2 regions of the Bacillus sp. z33 genome follow, and region 2 is predicted to be linked to the other one. Evidence: riboswitches for the same ligand, from Rfam matches in the RefSeq annotation. Region 2 holds a riboswitch; the other holds the start of a gene.

Region 1 (9,458 bases), on a different contig from region 2:
TGCCACCCTCCCATGTATTCAATCTTTCCATCCTCTAATAAATCGTCTGCTAACATTTTCATTATATTGTAAAATTTGAGAAAAATAAAAAGAAAGCCCTTTCTTAATGAGGCAAATTCATTGGGTACGATTTTATCTTTAAAAGCCTTGACATGCTTTAGTATGAAATTATATTCTTGACTCTATGACTCTGTTAATGTTCAAGAATACTTAGCACTCCTCTCCCTTTAGCGACATCAGTCAAGTTTCTTTCAGAAAACCAAACCTTTCCTGGTTGTCACTTACTCGGAGTTCTGCAAGCCTATTAAACATCAACAGTTCTAATATAGAAAATCTTCAACAAGGAGAATCATTATGTGGTTTATTTTTTCACTTCTAACAGCATTAGCCTGGGGCGGTGCTGACCTATTTTACAAAAAAGGAACAGATAGCAATGACAAGTACAGCCATATAAAAATTATAATCATGGTTGGTCTTGTAATGGGAATTCATGCAACTGCCTATATGATTATAAAAGATATACAGTTTAATCCAATGGATATGATTAAATATTTGCCTGTATCTGCTTTATACATCCTATCCATGGCATTTGGATATATTGGTTTGCGCTATATTGAATTGTCCATCGCTTCACCGATACAGAATTCATCAGGTGCCGTAACAAGTATTCTGCTTTTCATCTTTTTCACTCATGAGCTGAGTATCCTGGAAGTACTCGGGATTATCATCATCACTCTAGGGATTGTCGGAATTGCCGTTCTGGAAAAAAGAGCAGAAGATGAAGCACGTCTACTGAATTCTGAGCATATCGATAAAAAATATCAAATCGGTTTTTTGGCCATCATCTTCCCGATTTTATATTGTATTATTGATGGGCTTGGTACCTTTGCGGATGCCATCTATCTGGATGAATTAAAATTAATCAGCGAAAATTCAGCGTTATTAGCTTATGAATATACCTTTTTCATCTGCGCAGCTGTATCCTTTATCTATCTGCGTTTTATCAAGAAGGAATCCTTCCATGTATTTAAAGAACGGGATAAAGGTATCGCAGCTATTTTGGAAACGGTTGGGCAATTCTTCTATGTTTTTGCCTTGTCATCAGGAAATGCCATTATCGCGGCACCTTTAATTGCATCTTACAGTATCTTTTCAGTCATCCTGTCACGAATCTTCCTAAAAGAGAAGCTGACAAAAAAACAATACATGATCATCGCATTTGTCATTTTCGGTATTATCCTGCTTGGAATTGCGGATGAATTGTAGATTTAAAAAAGTATGTAATTCCGTTCTTGTACGAGCATATCAAGGACCAAATCTTCATTGATTTGGTCTTTTTGTTATGCCCTCCTTCCCTTAACCATAAAAAGAAAAGTATTCAACCGCTCTTCCTATGAATCTGGTAGTATTCTCTTTTGATTTCAAATCCCTTGTTTTGTATCTAATTAATTCGTTTCATCCTTTGGTAATCCAAAAGTCTCATTCTATTTAATAGACACAATCCATCCCCTTCTTTTTTCCTTATATAAAGCTTTAAATGCAATTTACCTATATTTTATTTTTACATAGTTTTTATTTTGGAATGGCCTTTGAAGTTTACTTTACAACATCCTCTATAATCACGGTTTCATCAGATTAAACAACTACCTGCAATACGTTTGACAACATATTAATTTAGTGATAGCATTTTTGTCATATCATTTTTCTGAAATTTTATTAAAAATTTAATATAGCATGCATTGATCGCTGTGGATAAAACTATAGCGGGAGCAGCTTCTGGAGAGACTGTATATTTACAGCGCCGAAGGATTCACAATCTCAGGCAAAAGGACAGAAAGGTAACGATTTTTGTTATTTTAGCCCTTTTAGAGATTGGAGACTACCAATCTCTTTTTTTATTGTCCAATCATCAATCGTGAGGTGGGACATTGCATCTAAATAAAGAGAAAGTATGACAATTATCTATTTTACTAGGTGCCTGTTTTAGACATCTAAGAATAAACGGGGGCATGCAACTTGGCTAAACAAGAGTTAAAAAGAGACTTGAAAAATCGTCATGTACAACTGATTGCAATAGGGGGTACTATTGGTACCGGCTTATTTTTAGGTTCCGGAAAATCGATACATTTAGCCGGTCCTTCCATTATTTTTTCTTATTTGATTATAGGGATTGCTTTATTTTTTGTGATGAGAGCCTTAGGAGAATTACTTTTATCCAATTCAGGCTATACGTCCTTCATTGATTTTGCTGCTGAATATCTTGGCCCCTGGGCTGGATTTGTAACTGGCTGGACGTATTGGTTCTGCTGGATTATGACGGCCATGGCTGATATTATCGCTGTTGGGTTATATACACAATACTGGTTTGATATCCCGCAATGGGTACCTGCCATCATCTGTTTAGTGATTCTTTTAGGATTAAATCTTTTGACCGTCAAACTCTTTGGTGAGTTAGAATTCTGGTTTGCCATTATAAAGGTCGTCACTATTGTTGCACTTATTATCATAGGAATCGTACTCCTTGTGATTGGTTTTGAAACGGATAGCGGAACTGTTTCTATTTCTAATCTTTGGAATCATGGCGGCATGTTCCCGAATGGAATATCGGGGTTCTTACTATCTCTGCAAATGGTTGTCTTCTCCTTTGTAGGAGTTGAACTTATTGGTGTATCAGCTGCTGAAACAGCTAATCCGCGAAAGAACATTCCATCTGCTATCAACAAAATACCCGTTCGGATCTTGCTGTTTTATGTAGGTGCTTTATTTGTAATTTTATGCATAAACCCTTGGGATCAATTAAGTGCAACAAGCAGTCCATTTGTGGGGGTATTTGCCTTAATCGGTATTCCAATGGCAGCGGGTATCATTAACTTTGTTGTCTTAACTTCTGCAGCCTCTGCTTCAAACAGCGGACTATTCTCAACCAGCCGTATTCTTTACAATTTAAGCAATAACAAAGAAGCGCCTGAAAATTTTTCTAAATTAAATAAACATCATGTACCTAGTCATGCATTATTTACTTCTACAATTGTAGTTTCAATAGGTGCACTGCTTAGTAAGCTGATACCAGAGCAGGCTTTTACAATCGTTACAACAATCAGCGCTATCTGTTTTATTTGGGTATGGAGCATTATTTTGATTTCCCATATTAGATATGTCAAAACAAGGCCTGATTTAAGAGCTTCAACTACATTTAAAGCTCCATTAACACCAGTTATAAATTACGTGATACTGGGTATGTTTGCTTTCATATTAATCGTGATGCTCTTTGCTGCAGAAACACGTTTATCCATGTTGTTGACACCATTATGGTTTATCTTATTGATTGCTTTATATAACTTTCAGAAAAAGAAGAGATCAAGATAATAGCTCATTAATAATAATGCACTCTAATTGTTAAGTATGATCAAACAATTAGAGTGCATTTTTTATCATATACACTGTATGAACGACCAGCAGTCAGTGACTTAATGAAAATTGAGCCCGGCACGATACCAAACTCAGTTAAAATAGTTTAAAGATCTATTTCCTTTATTTATCATTCTCTAGTTGCTCCTTATTCTGCGGTATAATCGCTGTGAAAGGATCGAGATCCACTGTATCTAAAAATAAATTAAAATTAAATTCCAGAATGGCATGATTTTTTGATCGATATCCCCTTCATATACAACTTTTTCACTTAAAATCAAACCAGGATGTTAAATACGTTTTCTATGTACTAAGCCCTCTTAAATCCAATAAAAAGTATAAAAAAAGCAGCCTTACATCCGAATGAATGGAATGTAAGGCTGCCAAAATTTTATTGTATAAAAGGATATTGATTGGAATTATTCGTGTTTGTGCATATCGATGACCATACGGCCTTGGATCTTACCTGCTTCCATTTCTTCAAAAATATCATTTACTTCATGCAGGCATCTTGTTTCTACGATTGGCACTACTTTGCCCTCTGCTCCAAATTGGAAAGCTTCTTCTAAATCTTTACGTGTACCTACTAAGGATCCAACGATTTGAATACCATCCAATACGGTTTTCACAATAGCCAAATCCATTGTTTCAGGAGGTAATCCTACTGCAACAACTTTAGCAGTGGCACGTACAGAGTTTACAGCTTGGTTAAAAGCAACTTTGGAAACAGCTGTTACGACAGCAGCATGAGCTCCGCCAACTTTTTCTTGGATCCACTCACCTGCATCACCATCAGTTAATGGGTTACATACAAGGTCTGCTCCCACTTCTTTAGATAATGCCAATTTATCATCATTAATATCCACCGCAATTACTTTTGCATTGAATACATTTTTTGCATATTGGATAGCAAGGTTACCTAAGCCACCACAGCCATAGATAGCAATCCATTGACCTGGTTTAATATCAGAAACTTTGATCGCTTTGTAGCAAGTTACACCTGCGCAAGTAATACTGCTTGCTTGTGCCGGATCTAACCCTTCAGGTACTTTAACCGCATAGTCCGCATCGACGATACATTGTTCAGCCATCGCTCCATCAACTGTGAAGCCAGCATTTTGTACGCTGCGGCAGAAAGTTTCATTTCCTGTCACACAGTATTCGCAAGTTCCGCATCCTTTATAGAACCAGGCAATGCTGACACGATCTCCTACTTTTAAACTTGTCACATCGTCTGCAATTTCTTTTACAATACCGATTCCTTCATGCCCAGGAATTCTTCCCGGAACTTCACCAAAATCACCTTTTGCTACATGCAAATCTGTATGACATACTCCGCAATATTCTACATCAACTAAAGCTTGACCGGGTTGTAATTTAGGTAATTCCTTTTCAACAATTTCCACTTTACCAGGATTCTTTGCACTCACTACAGCTGCTTTCATTCCAATCATTCCTCCGTATGTATATTAGATTGCTCAATGTTTCACATACTTATTGTAATTGTGTTTATTCGCAAAAGCAATACATATTTAATAATTTTATATAATCAGATTATTATATAAATACATTTCGAACTATCAGATAAAGTTAGAAAATATGAAATATGAGTATCACAAGTTCTGAACTTAAATAAACAAACTCAAGAAGTTAGACTTTTAGCTCTAACTTCCTGAGTTTCATAATCAGAGTTCCGGTTTTATCGGTCCTTTTTAAAATAATCGTATATTTCTAATTTGATTTTTTTAAGTTAAATAATAGCTCTCCAATTTTATGCTTTTAAATAGCTTACTCTATGACTAGCGATAAGAATGACCTCTGCACAATCGGCTCGCAGCCATATGAACTTACAGTTAGAATCCTGCTTATGATTCCTTCCTTTTACTCAAAAACAGATTAACTTCATCAATACTTGGATAAGAGTTCTGAGTACCGCGTTTTGTGACACTTAATGCTGCAAAGGCGGTGGCCATATTAATCGCTTGAACAACATTGCCATTCTGTTCATAATAGTGGGCAAAACAGCCGATAAACGCGTCTCCAGCTCCCGTAGTGTCAATTGCATCAACCCTATATGAATCCACAATATGTGCCCCATTATCGGTGACCCACATCACACCACGGCTCCCCATCGTTACAATGACGTTTTTAACCCCTTCCTCTACCAGGCTGGCTGCAGCAGCTTCTATTTGTTCAATCGTTGAAACAGGCAGACCTGTTAAAATCTCGAGTTCACTTTCATTCGGAACGAAAAAGTCACATTTACATACATAGCTATAGTCCAATTTTTTTGTAGCTGGTGCTGGGTTCAGGATAACAGGAATCCCAAGCTCGTTCCCAATTTCTATAGCACGATAAACAGTCTCGAGCGAAATTTCCAATTGAAGAACAATCAAAGAACATGTCTTCAGCTTTTCTTTTGCTTTATCCACATCCTCTGGTAAAAGATATTGATTAGCCCCTTTTATAATTAAAATACGATTTTTGGAATCCGGATCAACAAAGATTGGTGCAACCCCGCTGGAGGTTCCCTGAACCTTATTGGTAAACTCTGTATCAATGCCGTACCGCTCCAAATTTTGAATGGTATTATCTGCAAAGATGTCATCTCCTACTTTTGTTACCATCATTACCTTTGAGCCCAGTTTTGCTGCCGCTACAGCCTGATTGGCACCTTTCCCTCCACAACCCATTTCAAAATCCGGAGCCTCCAGGGTTTCTCCCTCTTTTGGCATTCGATCAATATATGAGATAAGATCGACCATATTCGATCCAATAACTGCAATTCCCATTATTTTATCCTCCTTATTTTTTCCTCACAGAGAAGATTCTATATACTAATTTTTCAACTATAATATAATACTAAAGGATTATTTTGGTAGATTAAACTGTAAGAATAACTATTTTTTCTATGTTCACAATAATATTCCCTTATTTCATCTTTCTCTTATACATGCTTTTCTCCTATAATCACAGTCATATTATTTGAAATTTCCTTGAATTAGTCGAATAATAGGAAAGTAAACGTTTACTTGATGATTATTTCTATTCCAAAATAGCATCAAAAACCTTACATCTACGATTTTCAATACGAACAAAGGGGAGAAGTTAACATGATTTATGCAAATCCTAATACGGATGGGGCAGTTGTCCATTTCAAAGAAAAATACGATAACTTTATCGGAGGTAAATGGGTTGCACCGGTTAAAGGTCAGTATTTTGAGAATAAATCTCCAGTAACAGGAGAAGTCTTTACGAAAGCCGCTCGTTCTTCTGCAGAAGATATTGAATTGGCATTAGATGCAGCACATGCAGCTAAAGAAGCTTGGGGGAAAACTTCTACTGCTGAACGTGCTCGTTTATTAAATAAAATTGCTGATCGTTTAGAAGAAAACTTAGAAAAGATTGCTATAGCTGAAACTTGGGATAACGGGAAAGCAGTGCGTGAAACATTGAATGCGGATATTCCTTTGGCAATCGATCACTTCCGATATTTTGCAAGTGCCATTCGTACACAGGAAGGAAGAACTACTCAATTAGACAATGATACAGTAGCTTACCACTTCCAGGAACCACTTGGGGTAGTGGGACAAATCATTCCTTGGAATTTCCCGATTCTAATGGCTGTATGGAAAATTGCTCCGGCCTTGGCAGCGGGCAACTGTATCGTATTAAAACCTGCTGAACAAACTCCTGCCTCCATTATGGTACTCATTGAATTAATTCAAGATTTACTACCAGCAGGTGTCCTTAATGTTGTAAACGGTTTTGGCGTGGAAGTTGGTAAACCACTTGCAACTAACCCACGTATTGCAAAAATCGCCTTTACAGGTTCTACAGCTGTTGGACGTCAAATTATGCAGTATGCCACTGAAAATATCATCCCTGTCACATTGGAGCTTGGTGGTAAATCACCTAATGTATTCTTCGAAGATGTGATGGATCAAGATGATGAATTCTTAAATAAAGCAATCGAAGGTCTTGTTATGTTTGCGCTAAACTCAGGTGAAATTTGTACATGTCCATCTCGTGCTTTAGTCCAGGAATCCATCTATGATAAATTTATGGAACGTGCGTTAGAGCGTGTAAAAGCCATCAAAATTGGGAACCCGCTTGATACAGAAGTCATGATGGGTGCGCAAGCCTCTAATGAACAAAAAGAAAAAATCTTATCCTACATTAAACTTGGTAAAGAAGAAGGCGCTGAATGTTTAATCGGCGGTGAAGAAAATGACCTTGGTGAAGGCCTGCAAAATGGCAACTATATTAAACCAACAGTTTTCAAAGGTCATAACAAAATGCGTATATTCCAGGAAGAGATCTTTGGTCCGGTTCTTAGCGTGACTACTTTTAAAGATTTTAACGAAGCAATGGAAATCGCAAATGATACTCTATACGGATTAGGTGCCGGTGTTTGGTCCCGCAGTGGAGATCTTGCCTACCGTGCAGGTCGCGCTATTCAAGCCGGTCGTGTTTGGACAAACACATATCACCAATACCCAGCAGGTGCAGCGTTCGGTGGTTACAAATTATCCGGTATCGGCCGTGAAAATCATGCTATGATGCTGGATCATTACCAACAAACTAAATGTTTGTTAGTAAGCTATGATAAAAAGGCTCAAGGTTTTTTCTAAAAAGTGAGGTTACCTCTTAAATGGTAGAACGTGTCGTAGCAACCGAAGAAGCACTTCAATTAATAGAATCATTAAAGAAAACACATGGCTCGCTCATGTTTTATCAATCAGGTGGCTGTTGTGATGGATCGGCTCCGATGTGCTATAAGGAAGGCGATTTTAAAACTGGGGATTCAGACATATACTTAGGTTCTATTGGAGATTGCCCGTTTTATATACACAAATTGCAATATGAGTACTGGAAGCATACTCAATTAATCATTAACGCTATTGATGGAAGAGGCGCAAGCTTTTCACTTGATAGTGTAGAAGAGCGTCATTTCATTACGAACTCTCGTATTTTCTCAGAAGAAGAATACGCGGATTTAAAAAATCAAACAGAGGTTTGAATAAGCTGCCCCTAAAAGTTGTCCAATGACTTTTAGGGGCAGTTTTTATATAGAAATGTTTCTTTAGACTTATATTCCTAAAGATTTTTTTAGATTTCTAGTAGTTTTATATTAGATTATGATCAAATAAAGCGACATATAGTCTTTCAATTTTGATTTTTTGGTCAATGTAAAATAAAATTATAGTACATCATGTAAAAGGAGAGGGAATTTTTTGAATAATAAAAACAAACAACTGGGTGTTCCAGGTATTCCTACTACTGGTTTCTTCGGACATCCAAAGGGACTTTTCACACTGTTTTTCACAGAATTTTGGGAACGTTTTTCGTACTATGGCATGCGGGCCATTCTGGTCCTCTACCTATACGCTGAAGTTAGCAAGGGTGGACTAGGATTTGACCAATCCACTGCCATGTCCATAGCTGCCATTTACGGATCTTTAGTCTACCTATCTGGTATTATCGGCGGATGGGTATCAGACCGGCTGCTCGGGACAAGCAGAACCGTATTCTACGGTGGAGTTTTCATTATGTTTGGTCATGTTGTTCTGGCATTGCCACTTGGTGCTGAAGCCTTTTTTGCCAGTATGTTCCTGATCATCATTGGTACCGGACTATTAAAACCAAATATTTCGAGCGTCGTTGGCGACTTATATACAAAAGATGACCTTCGTCGTGATTCAGGATTCAGTATTTTCTATATGGGAATCAATTTAGGTGCCTTTATTGCACCATTTATTGTAGAAGGATTACGCGGACATTATAATAGCTATCATGCAGGATTTTCAGCTGCCGCTGTAGGGATGTTCCTTGGACTAATCGTATTTGTCATTACAAAGAAGAAAAATTTAGGGACGATCGGAACACAGCCACCTAACCCATTAAGCCCGGAAGGCAAAAAGAAGTTTGCTCTTTATTTCGGTGTGGCAATCGCTCTATTAATCGCTCTTTTCTATGCTCTGATTACAATCGGTTGGCTAAACATTGATCGATTTGTCTTACTCGTAACCATTTTGGCGGTCATTATA
Region 2 (9,458 bases):
TTCCAAATGGAATGGCTAAAAACTACCTATCTAGGTGATGTGGGTACAAATGCTGCGATCTCAATGCTTGACGATGGACATATCCCAGAGACAAAAGGGGAATGGGTTTATTATAATGGAAGAATAACCTATCATATAAAGCCACTTGAGAATGGTTTCTATCAAATCTCACTTGTTATTCAGACGGACCACACTGTGAGACGGGAAACCATCACTTATTCAACAGCGGCAGGAAAAGTTGTAAACTGGACAGGTAGTTAGGAGGAATGGTATGACTGTCATTTATTTAATTGGATTTATGGGATCGGGGAAAACGACTACGGGTATGGCACTTGCTGAAAAACTGGACTGCTCCTTTTATGACAGTGATCAGAGGGTGGTTGAATGTACTGGAAAGTCTATCCCGCAACTCTTTGATGAAGTAGGAGAAGAGGGGTTTAGAGAAATAGAACAGCAGGCATTACAATCCTTGCCCACTGAAAATAGTATCATCGCAACAGGCGGTGGAATCATCCTAAGGGAGAGCAACCGAAAATATATGAACGAAAATGGTACAGTCATTTGGCTGGATGCCAGTCCTGCTGAAATTATGAAAAGGCTGGAAACTGATGCATCAAGGCCCTTATTGAACAACAATAAAAATGAGCAGATTGAACGTCTGTATCAAAAGAGGATGAATCTGTATAAGCAAGCTTCTGAATTTCATTTGTTAACAGATGGAAAAACAACATTAGATATAATCGATGAGATTTTAATGAAAATCACTGTAAACTAGCATTTCTTTGGGAAGTCCATGAATAGAGTATAGGAAATGTGGAGATACTGCTGATGGGTGAATAGTGATGAAAACAAATGATTATGTAAAATTTTTAACCATTCAATGGTTAGTGTATATGAAACAGCCAAAGGAACAACGTAAAGAGCAACGCCGCCATCATAAGGATGACAGGCAGCCATTCATGAGCCATTGGTTTGGAATCATTCCGGTATCCATTCGAATGCTCTTTAAACGGAAGACTTTTTAAGTAAAACAGTGGGTTCGAATTCGAATCCACTGTTTTTTATGTACTCCTTTTTCCTAACTATGTTTTATATCGATACAATGAGTTCGCGTTAACAAGCAAAAAACAGGTACACCCTTTAAATATGGCTTTTGGATAATTGAGTTTACTTGCATTCTATAAAACAAGTGTATTCCTATTATTTGGTTCGTTCAGGTATATGAAATTCTTCTAGACCCTATTTTCAACCTGAGATATATAGTTACAAGAATGGTTTTCGTAGAATTAACTATAGCTGGTCTTATTATAGCCGCTTTTTTATACACTTTTCTCCCTTATATAGCTTTACCAGTAAGATAAAAGAGTCCCCCATTTATGATGTTGACACGGATCCGGGGTTCATATTGCATGCGCAATGCCTCTTTTTCGAGTTCATACGTTTTACTTTCCTCTTCTTTTTGATCCTCATAAAAATGGTTCAGCAAATTTAGATCTTTATTCCAACGTACACAGGCATCATCAGCCCACGCGTGGTCATCCTGATTGATTTTATTTTGAATATACGTCTTTAGTCGATTCAACCCGCTTTGATAACGAATGATGGGTGTTAGTGTAAATGTATAGTCAGATATTTTAGGTGTAAGCGTGAGTTTGTCAACCGAATCGATAAAATTTTCTGCAAAAATACCATTAATTAAATTTAATCCGATTGAACAAAATAAGTCCCTTTTTCGATCACATTCATAGGAAATATTTACATTTACAACCAGCCACGGAAACAAGGGCATTTGGCCACTTGTCACTTTAATTTCCTCAAACAAACGAATATGCTTAGATAATTTTTGGGCAGAAGAAAATATTTGATGAAGGCGTGGTGATCCAAAATGAATGAATTCTCCCTTTAAACCAGGAGGGGCAGCCTCCTTATCGAGGATAAGAGTTAAACTCATCGGATTGGGTACCCCACCTATCTTTTCGAGATAATGCCAGTAAAAAGGACGATTCATTAATTCTTTATCCATATCAATCGTCAATTGCACAGTGAGGTGGGCTGGTCCCTGATTGATGATTTCACAATGATTGGTTGTGAAAAATTGAACGAGAAACTCATGAATTTCCTGTTGCTGCATGTGTAGGCATCTCCTTTTTAATATCTTGGGCAAGTTGAATTAAGGAAGTGAGATTATCCATTTTAATTTTCATCTCACCTTCTGTTTTTGATTTGCTGACGATGTCAGTTAGATGTTCATCAAGATTCTTAACCTCCAGTCTGGTTAGAATATCATCAAGTTCTCCAACAACTCGTTCAAATAAATGGATTTTTTCATATAGGATTTTCATAATATGTTCTTCAATGGTATTCTTGGTAGAAAAATTATAAATGCGGACATCTTCTGTTTGTCCAAGCCTGTGTATTCGGCCAATTCTTTGTTCCAGGCGCATCGGATTCCAAGGTAAATCAAAGTTAATAATATGATGGCAAAATTGCAGGTTAATTCCTTCTCCACCTGCTTCTGTAGCAATTAAGACTTGTGCTTGTTTTTCAAATAGTTCTTTCATCCAGTCTTTCTTACTGCGTTTAAACCCACCACGGAATGGAACAGAAGTGATTCCATTTTGCTTAAGAAACCACTGTAAATATAATTGAGTGGCTCTATACTCGGTGAAAATAATGACCTTATCTTTAATGGAATGAATCAATTCAAGTGCTTTTTTTGCTTTTGAATTGCAATCAACCAATTCAACCTGGTTAATCAGGTTATGTATCGCTTGCTTATAACTTGGTCCGGCATCTGGATTTCGATCCAGCATATTTTTCAGCGTAAAATAGACTGCTTCTCTGCTGCTGCATGCTTCTCGTTGCAGGGTTAAGGTAGAAAATGTACTTCCTATTCCATCAGGTAATTCTTTTCTAAATGAAGAAACACCGTCATAAAGAGCTTGTTCTTTTTCAGTGAACTCAATAAATATCGTCTCCACTTTTCTGCTGGTCCATTCAATTCCGGTGTCCTGGCGTTTATTTCGAATCATGACCATATTCACTAATTCTTTTAAATAGGCATCATCTTTTAATGAACGCTTTTTAGCAGAAAAACGTTCGTTAAATTTGGCATAGCTCCCCAGATGACCCGGTTTAAGCAATGAAATAAGATAAAAAATTTCTTCAAGCTTGTTTTGAATAGGAGTCGCCGTTAACAGTAAGCAGAATTTTTTCTGGATTTTTTGTACAAATTCATAGTTTTTGGTTTTATTGTTTTTTAATTTATGAGCTTCATCAATGATGACAATATCATAGGTTTGTTCCAAAATGGCTGAACGATGCGGTTCCCGTTTCGCGGTATCAATTGATGTAATGATACATTCTGAATCCCATCCATATCCTTTTCTATATATGACTGCCGGAATATGGAACTTCTGATTCAGCTCTTTTGCCCATTGGGAAACAAGGGAAGCTGGAACAAGAATCAGGATTTTGCTTACTAACCCGCGAATCATATATTCCTTTAATATAAGTCCAGCCTCGATCGTTTTACCAAGCCCAACTTCATCAGCCAGTATGGCTTTGCCATTCATCCTTTCAATGACTTCTGTAGCTGCTTCTGTTTGATGGGATAGAGGCGTAAATCCAGATAAATGCTTTGGGCTGAGGAGACCATTGAATTCTGGAATTAGATTATGCTTTTCAGCTTCCAATCCGAGTTTGAAAAGAGAATAGTTGCACCATGGACCGTCCCCGTTAATTTTTTCTTCAAGCTCCTTTTCCCACTCTTCATCGAAATAGATCTTTGGTGTTAAACTCAATGCAACCCCCAACTTTCTTGATTTAAGCTTTTTGATAAAATGTATGGTCAAATAAAAAATCTAGTTTCCTATCATTCGTTCCTGTAAGGAAATGGTTGCCACCTGATTATTGAAGATGGTAGGATATAAATGTATAGATTATTTTGAAAATGGTTTACCTCTTGCTTTTTGTTTAGTATGACCAAATTACATAAGAATATGAGCGAATGAAGGCAAGGGGAGAGACCGTGTAATAGCGGCACCGAAGGAGCAAATGGAATTCCATGAATCTCTCAGGTAAACAGACGCTTGCTGGACGCATCTCTGGAGAGCGCTTTCTTATTTGCAAAGCCACCCAAGAGGAAACGCCAACGCACACACAAATGCCGGCGGTAAACTTTCAGGTATCAGGACAGAGACTTCCCATATAAGGGAGGTTTCTGTCCTTTTTCATATGTTTGTCTACTAGTTATCAATACATTCAAATCTGAGTAGCTGAGAGAAGTTGTGCTCTAAAGTAAGAACATATAAACAGTATCATTAAATAAAGATGCAAGAGGATCTATATAATACAAACTTTTTAGGAGGATAAGGATGGGAGAATTAAAGCAGACTCCGCTTATCAGTGTGTACAAAGAATATGGTGGAAAAACAATTGATTTTGGCGGCTGGGAATTGCCTGTTCAATTTTCGGGCATTAAACAGGAGCATGAAGCAGTGCGTACAAAAGCAGGCCTCTTTGACGTATCACATATGGGGGAATTCACTGTTAGGGGAACTGGTTCTTTACCATTTCTGCAGCAGATGATGACAAATGATGTAAGTAAGCTAAAACCAGGGCGTGCGCAGTATACGGCTATGTGTTATGAAGATGGCGGAACAGTGGATGACTTAATTATTTATAAAAAAGATGAAGACGATTATTTATTAGTAGTGAATGCTTCTAATATAGATAAGGATTTTGAATGGCTGCAAAAATATGCTGGTGAAGATGTGGACCTGAGAAATATATCTGAAGAAATGGGGCAATTGGCCTTGCAAGGGCCGCTTGCTGCAGATATTTTACAGGGGCTTACAAAGGATGTTGACCTGGACAGTATCGGATTCTTTTCTTTTCGCGAAGATGTCATGATTAATGATATCCGTGTACTTGTTTCCAGAACAGGCTACACAGGTGAGGATGGTTTTGAATTATATTGTAAGAGCGATGATGTGGTCAATTTATGGAAAAACCTTTTAGCTTTTGGCACGGATAGGGGTCTAATTCCCTGTGGTCTCGGGGCAAGAGATACGCTTCGCTTTGAAGCGAAATTGCCTTTATATGGCCAAGAACTTTCTCCGTCAATTACACCAATTGAAGCAGGGATAGGTTTCGCTGTCAAAACGGATAAAGAACATTTTATTGGGTTGGAAGTATTAAAAGAACAGAAGGAAAATGGCGCGTCTCGGAAGCTTGTTGGCATTGAAATGATTAATCGCGGCATTCCCAGACATGGATATCCGGTTTTTGATAAAGATGAACTAATAGGTGAAGTGACTACGGGAACGCAATCTCCTACATTAAAGAAAAATATTGGCCTTATTTTGATCAAAGCTGAATTTGCAGTCCTTGATGAGGAAGTAGAGATAGAAATCAGAGGAAAAAGAGTGAAGGCGCAAATCGTCAATACCCCATTTTATAAACGTACTCAGGCAGGAGGAGTAAAAAAATGAAGCATCGTTACTTACCAATGACAGCCCAGGATGAGAATGAGATGTTAGACGCGATTGGTGTAGAATCAATTGATGATTTATTTTCTGATATCCCTGAAAAAGTAAGATTTAAAGGTGAATATAAGATAAAAAAGGCAAAGTCCGAAACATCTTTACTGAAGGAATTAACAGAGCTTGCTGAGAAAAATGCCAATCTTAAAACGAACAGTTCTTTTCTTGGTGCTGGAGTATATGACCATTACACGCCTATCATCGTTGATCATGTCATATCAAGATCAGAATTTTATACCGCTTATACACCGTATCAACCAGAGATTTCCCAGGGGGAATTGCAGGCTATTTTTGAATTTCAAACAATGATTTGTGAACTGACTGGAATGGATGTGGCGAACTCTTCCATGTATGATGGCGGTACTGCGTTGGCTGAAGCGGCTATGCTGTCAGCAGGCCATACACGCCGAAAGAAATTGCTCGTTTCAGAAGCGGTACATCCGGAATCACGAGCAGTGTTATCCACTTATGCAAAGGGCCAATATCTTGAACTTGAAGTTGTCCCTTGTAAAGATGGAATTACGGATACAGAACAGTTGGCGAGAATGATGACGGATGATACCGCTGGTTTTATCACACAATATCCAAATTTTTTCGGCCGAATTGAAAATTTATCTGAAATCGAAAATATTGTTCATGAGCACAAGGGAATGTTCATCGTTTCTAGTAATCCACTATCCCTTGGTGTCCTGAAACCACCCGGTGAATTCGGTGCAGATATTGTCGTAGGAGATGCTCAGCCATTCGGAATACCTGCTGCATTTGGCGGCCCGCATTGTGGATATTTTGCCGTCACGACCAAGCTAATGAGAAAGGTACCAGGACGTTTGGTAGGTCAAACACTCGATGAGGAAGGCAAGAGAGGGTTTGTACTAACCTTGCAGGCAAGGGAACAACATATTCGTCGAGACAAAGCAACCTCAAATATTTGCTCTAACCAAGCGTTAAATGCACTTGCGGCTTCTGTTGCAATGACAGCCTTAGGGAAGAGAGGTGTTCAGGAAATGGCGCTTCAAAATCTTCAAAAAGCACATTATGCAAAGGAACAATTGAAAGCAAAGGGACTTGATATAGCCTTTGAAGGACCATCATTTAATGAATTTGTCGTTATATTAAATGGTTCCGTGGCTTTAGCTAATAAAAAGCTCCTTGAGCAAGGGATTATTGGCGGGTATGACCTGGCCAGGGATTATCCTGCACTAACCAATCATATGCTTGTGGCTGTCACAGAAATGCGTACGAAAGAAGAGATTGATAGATTTGTTAGGGAATTGGGGGATTTTCATGAATAAGCACGATCAACCATTAATATTTGAACAGACAAAACAGGGTCGCATCGGCTATTCTTTACCTGAAATGGATGTTCCGAATGTAGCATTGACAGACCTTTTGCCTGGGGACTTTATTCGCACAGAGGAACCAAAGCTTCCAGAAGTATCGGAGTTGGATATTATGCGCCATTATACCGCACTTTCGAGAAGAAACCATGGTGTCGATTCCGGTTTTTATCCGCTTGGTTCCTGTACAATGAAGTACAATCCGAAAATAAATGAAAATGTTGCCAGGCTAAATGGATTTGCTCATGTTCATCCGCTCCAAGAAGAGGAAACAGTGCAGGGATCCTTAGAGTTAATGTTCGATTTGCAGCAAAGTTTGAAGGAAATTACAGGTATGGATGAAGTCACTCTGCAACCGGCAGCTGGTGCGCATGGAGAGTGGACGGGATTAATGCTCATTCGTGCTTACCATGAAGCCAAGGGGGATTTCAATCGTGTAAAAGTAATTGTTCCCGATTCTGCACATGGCACAAATCCTGCATCGGCAACAGTAGCAGGATTACAAACCATTACGGTGAAATCCGGTCCGGATGGATTGGTGGATCTGGAAGATTTGAAGAGGGTAGTAGGTCAGGATACAGCAGCCTTAATGCTTACAAATCCGAACACATTGGGACTTTTTGAAGAGCAAATAGTTGAAATGGCTGAAATTATTCATGGTGCCGGTGGTAAACTATATTATGATGGTGCCAATTTGAATGCTGTATTGTCAAAAGCTCGGCCGGGTGATATGGGCTTTGACGTTGTTCATCTTAATTTGCATAAGACATTTACTGGACCGCATGGCGGTGGCGGACCGGGGTCAGGACCAGTTGGAGTGAAAAAAGAGTTGATTCCGTTTTTACCTAAACCACTTATCGTAAAAGAAGAGAATGGTTACCGACTTGATTATAATCGCCCGCAATCAATCGGCAGGGTAAAACCGTACTATGGTAACTTTGGAATCAATGTCCGTGCCTATACGTATATTCGTTCAATGGGACCAGACGGATTAAAGGCTGTAACAGAGTATGCCGTTTTAAATGCCAACTATATGATGCGAAGATTGGCAGAGTACTATGATCTTCCATATGATAAGCACTGTAAGCATGAATTTGTAATCAGTGGTAAACGTCAGAAGAAGCTGGGTGTTCGAGCCCTTGATATTGCAAAGAGATTATTGGATTTTGGCTACCATCCACCTACCATCTATTTTCCTCTGAATGTGGAAGAATGCATGATGATCGAACCGACTGAAACAGAATCAAAAGAGACATTGGATGGCTTTATTGATGCCATGATCCAAATTGCCAAGGAAGCAGAGGAAAATCCAGAAATTGTCCAGGAAGCACCACATACTACTGTAATCAGTCGCTTAGACGAAGCATTGGCTGCACGTAAGCCTGTATTGAAATATCAAAATTGATAGAACATATTATGGAAGCAGCTATCATGAGATTGGGTAGCTGCTTTTTTGAAAAGAAGGAAAATTTGGTCAGGAATTGGAGGGTTTATAATCGAAAATATAAATTTGAGCCTTTCAACTGAAAGGCTAATGCTAAGAGAACTGATGATCAGTGATTGGGAAGATGTACATAAATACGCTTCGCATGATATCGTTTGCAGATACCAGCCCTGGGGACCGAATACGGAAGAGGAATCAAGAGATTTCGTGAGCCAAGTTATTGAAGATTCAATAAAGGTACCAAGAACAAGATTTGTTTTTGCGATTATATATAAAGAAAAGATGATTGGAGCCGGAGAGTTTAATAGTAGAGATTTTACTAATAAAGCGGGCGAAATCGGCTATATTGTTCATCCGGATTATTGGAGAAAAGGAATTGCTACCGAAGTCGCTACTCTGCTAATTAACTTTGGATTCACAGAACTGAAAATGCATCGAATATTTGCAACCTGCGACCCAAGAAACATAGCTTCATCAAAAGTGTTGGAGAAAGTTGGAATGAGCAGGGAAGGGCAAATTCGCGATGATTTGTTATTGAGAGATGGCTGGCGCGATTCACTGCTTTATAGTGTGTTGGAGCACGAGCGGTAAAAGTTTAAAGAAAAAGAGGCTTCTGGCTTCTGTTAAAACTAAAGACCATCTAAAAGAGTTAGAAGCATTTATCATACTCATTCTTTATCGATGATATATAAGGAACATAGCATTCTATAGGTATATAAGTGTATACTAATCATATATAATAAAATTTCAGAATATTTGTATAATTTCGATCCAGTCAATTTGCTGTGTATATAAAAGGATGCTGAAGGAGGGATAAAATGAAGGTGCTAACAAAATTAGTGCCCGAATCTCTTAGGGCGAAACTTGTTTTGTTTTTTATGACCATCCTTCTTTGGCTTGCTTTCTCTAATAGTATACTAATCTATTTATTTGTTAGCTATGTTCAGGAATACAATATGACTATGGAGACGATTACTTTAACAAATTCAATCAATGGTGGACTCATCCAAGAGCTGGACGGTGAAATTATTGATATCCTTTATGGAAAAGTTAGTTTTAATTCAGGTTCACAATACGAGCTTCTTGCCGATATGAACAAAAACCTGGATCAAATTGAAACAGCGGACAAGG

Evidence for each region. A riboswitch is a leader RNA that binds a small molecule or an ion and turns the genes downstream of it on or off. The one in region 2 is predicted to bind glycine.
Region 1: linked by a shared signal. The riboswitch ahead of AC4G3L_RS15315 (amino acid permease) and the one ahead of gcvT (glycine cleavage system aminomethyltransferase GcvT) in region 2 are both predicted to bind glycine.

The regions. Positions count from the first base shown of each region.
Region 1 covers NZ_JBZFQN010000004.1:136,915-146,372, reverse strand. The annotation lists gene AC4G3L_RS15320 (DMT family transporter) at 355-1,266, shown strand; glycine riboswitch at 1,767-1,844, shown strand; gene AC4G3L_RS15315 (amino acid permease) at 2,017-3,366, shown strand; gene adhP (alcohol dehydrogenase AdhP) at 3,828-4,853, opposite strand; gene rbsK (ribokinase) at 5,274-6,200, opposite strand; gene exaC (acetaldehyde dehydrogenase ExaC) at 6,522-8,042, shown strand; gene AC4G3L_RS15295 (DUF779 domain-containing protein) at 8,063-8,431, shown strand; gene AC4G3L_RS15290 (peptide MFS transporter) at 8,646-9,458, shown strand, end outside.
Region 2 covers NZ_JBZFQN010000001.1:1,010,778-1,020,235, reverse strand. The annotation lists gene comGG (competence type IV pilus minor pilin ComGG) at 1-261, shown strand, start outside; gene AC4G3L_RS04750 (shikimate kinase) at 272-775, shown strand; gene AC4G3L_RS04745 (YqzE family protein) at 843-1,025, shown strand; gene AC4G3L_RS04740 (YqhG family protein) at 1,337-2,131, opposite strand; gene AC4G3L_RS04735 (DEAD/DEAH box helicase) at 2,109-3,803, opposite strand; glycine riboswitch at 4,010-4,101, shown strand; glycine riboswitch at 4,104-4,201, shown strand; gene gcvT (glycine cleavage system aminomethyltransferase GcvT) at 4,377-5,495, shown strand; gene gcvPA (aminomethyl-transferring glycine dehydrogenase subunit GcvPA) at 5,492-6,838, shown strand; gene gcvPB (aminomethyl-transferring glycine dehydrogenase subunit GcvPB) at 6,831-8,288, shown strand; gene AC4G3L_RS04715 (GNAT family N-acetyltransferase) at 8,418-8,918, shown strand; gene AC4G3L_RS04710 (methyl-accepting chemotaxis protein) at 9,146-9,458, shown strand, end outside.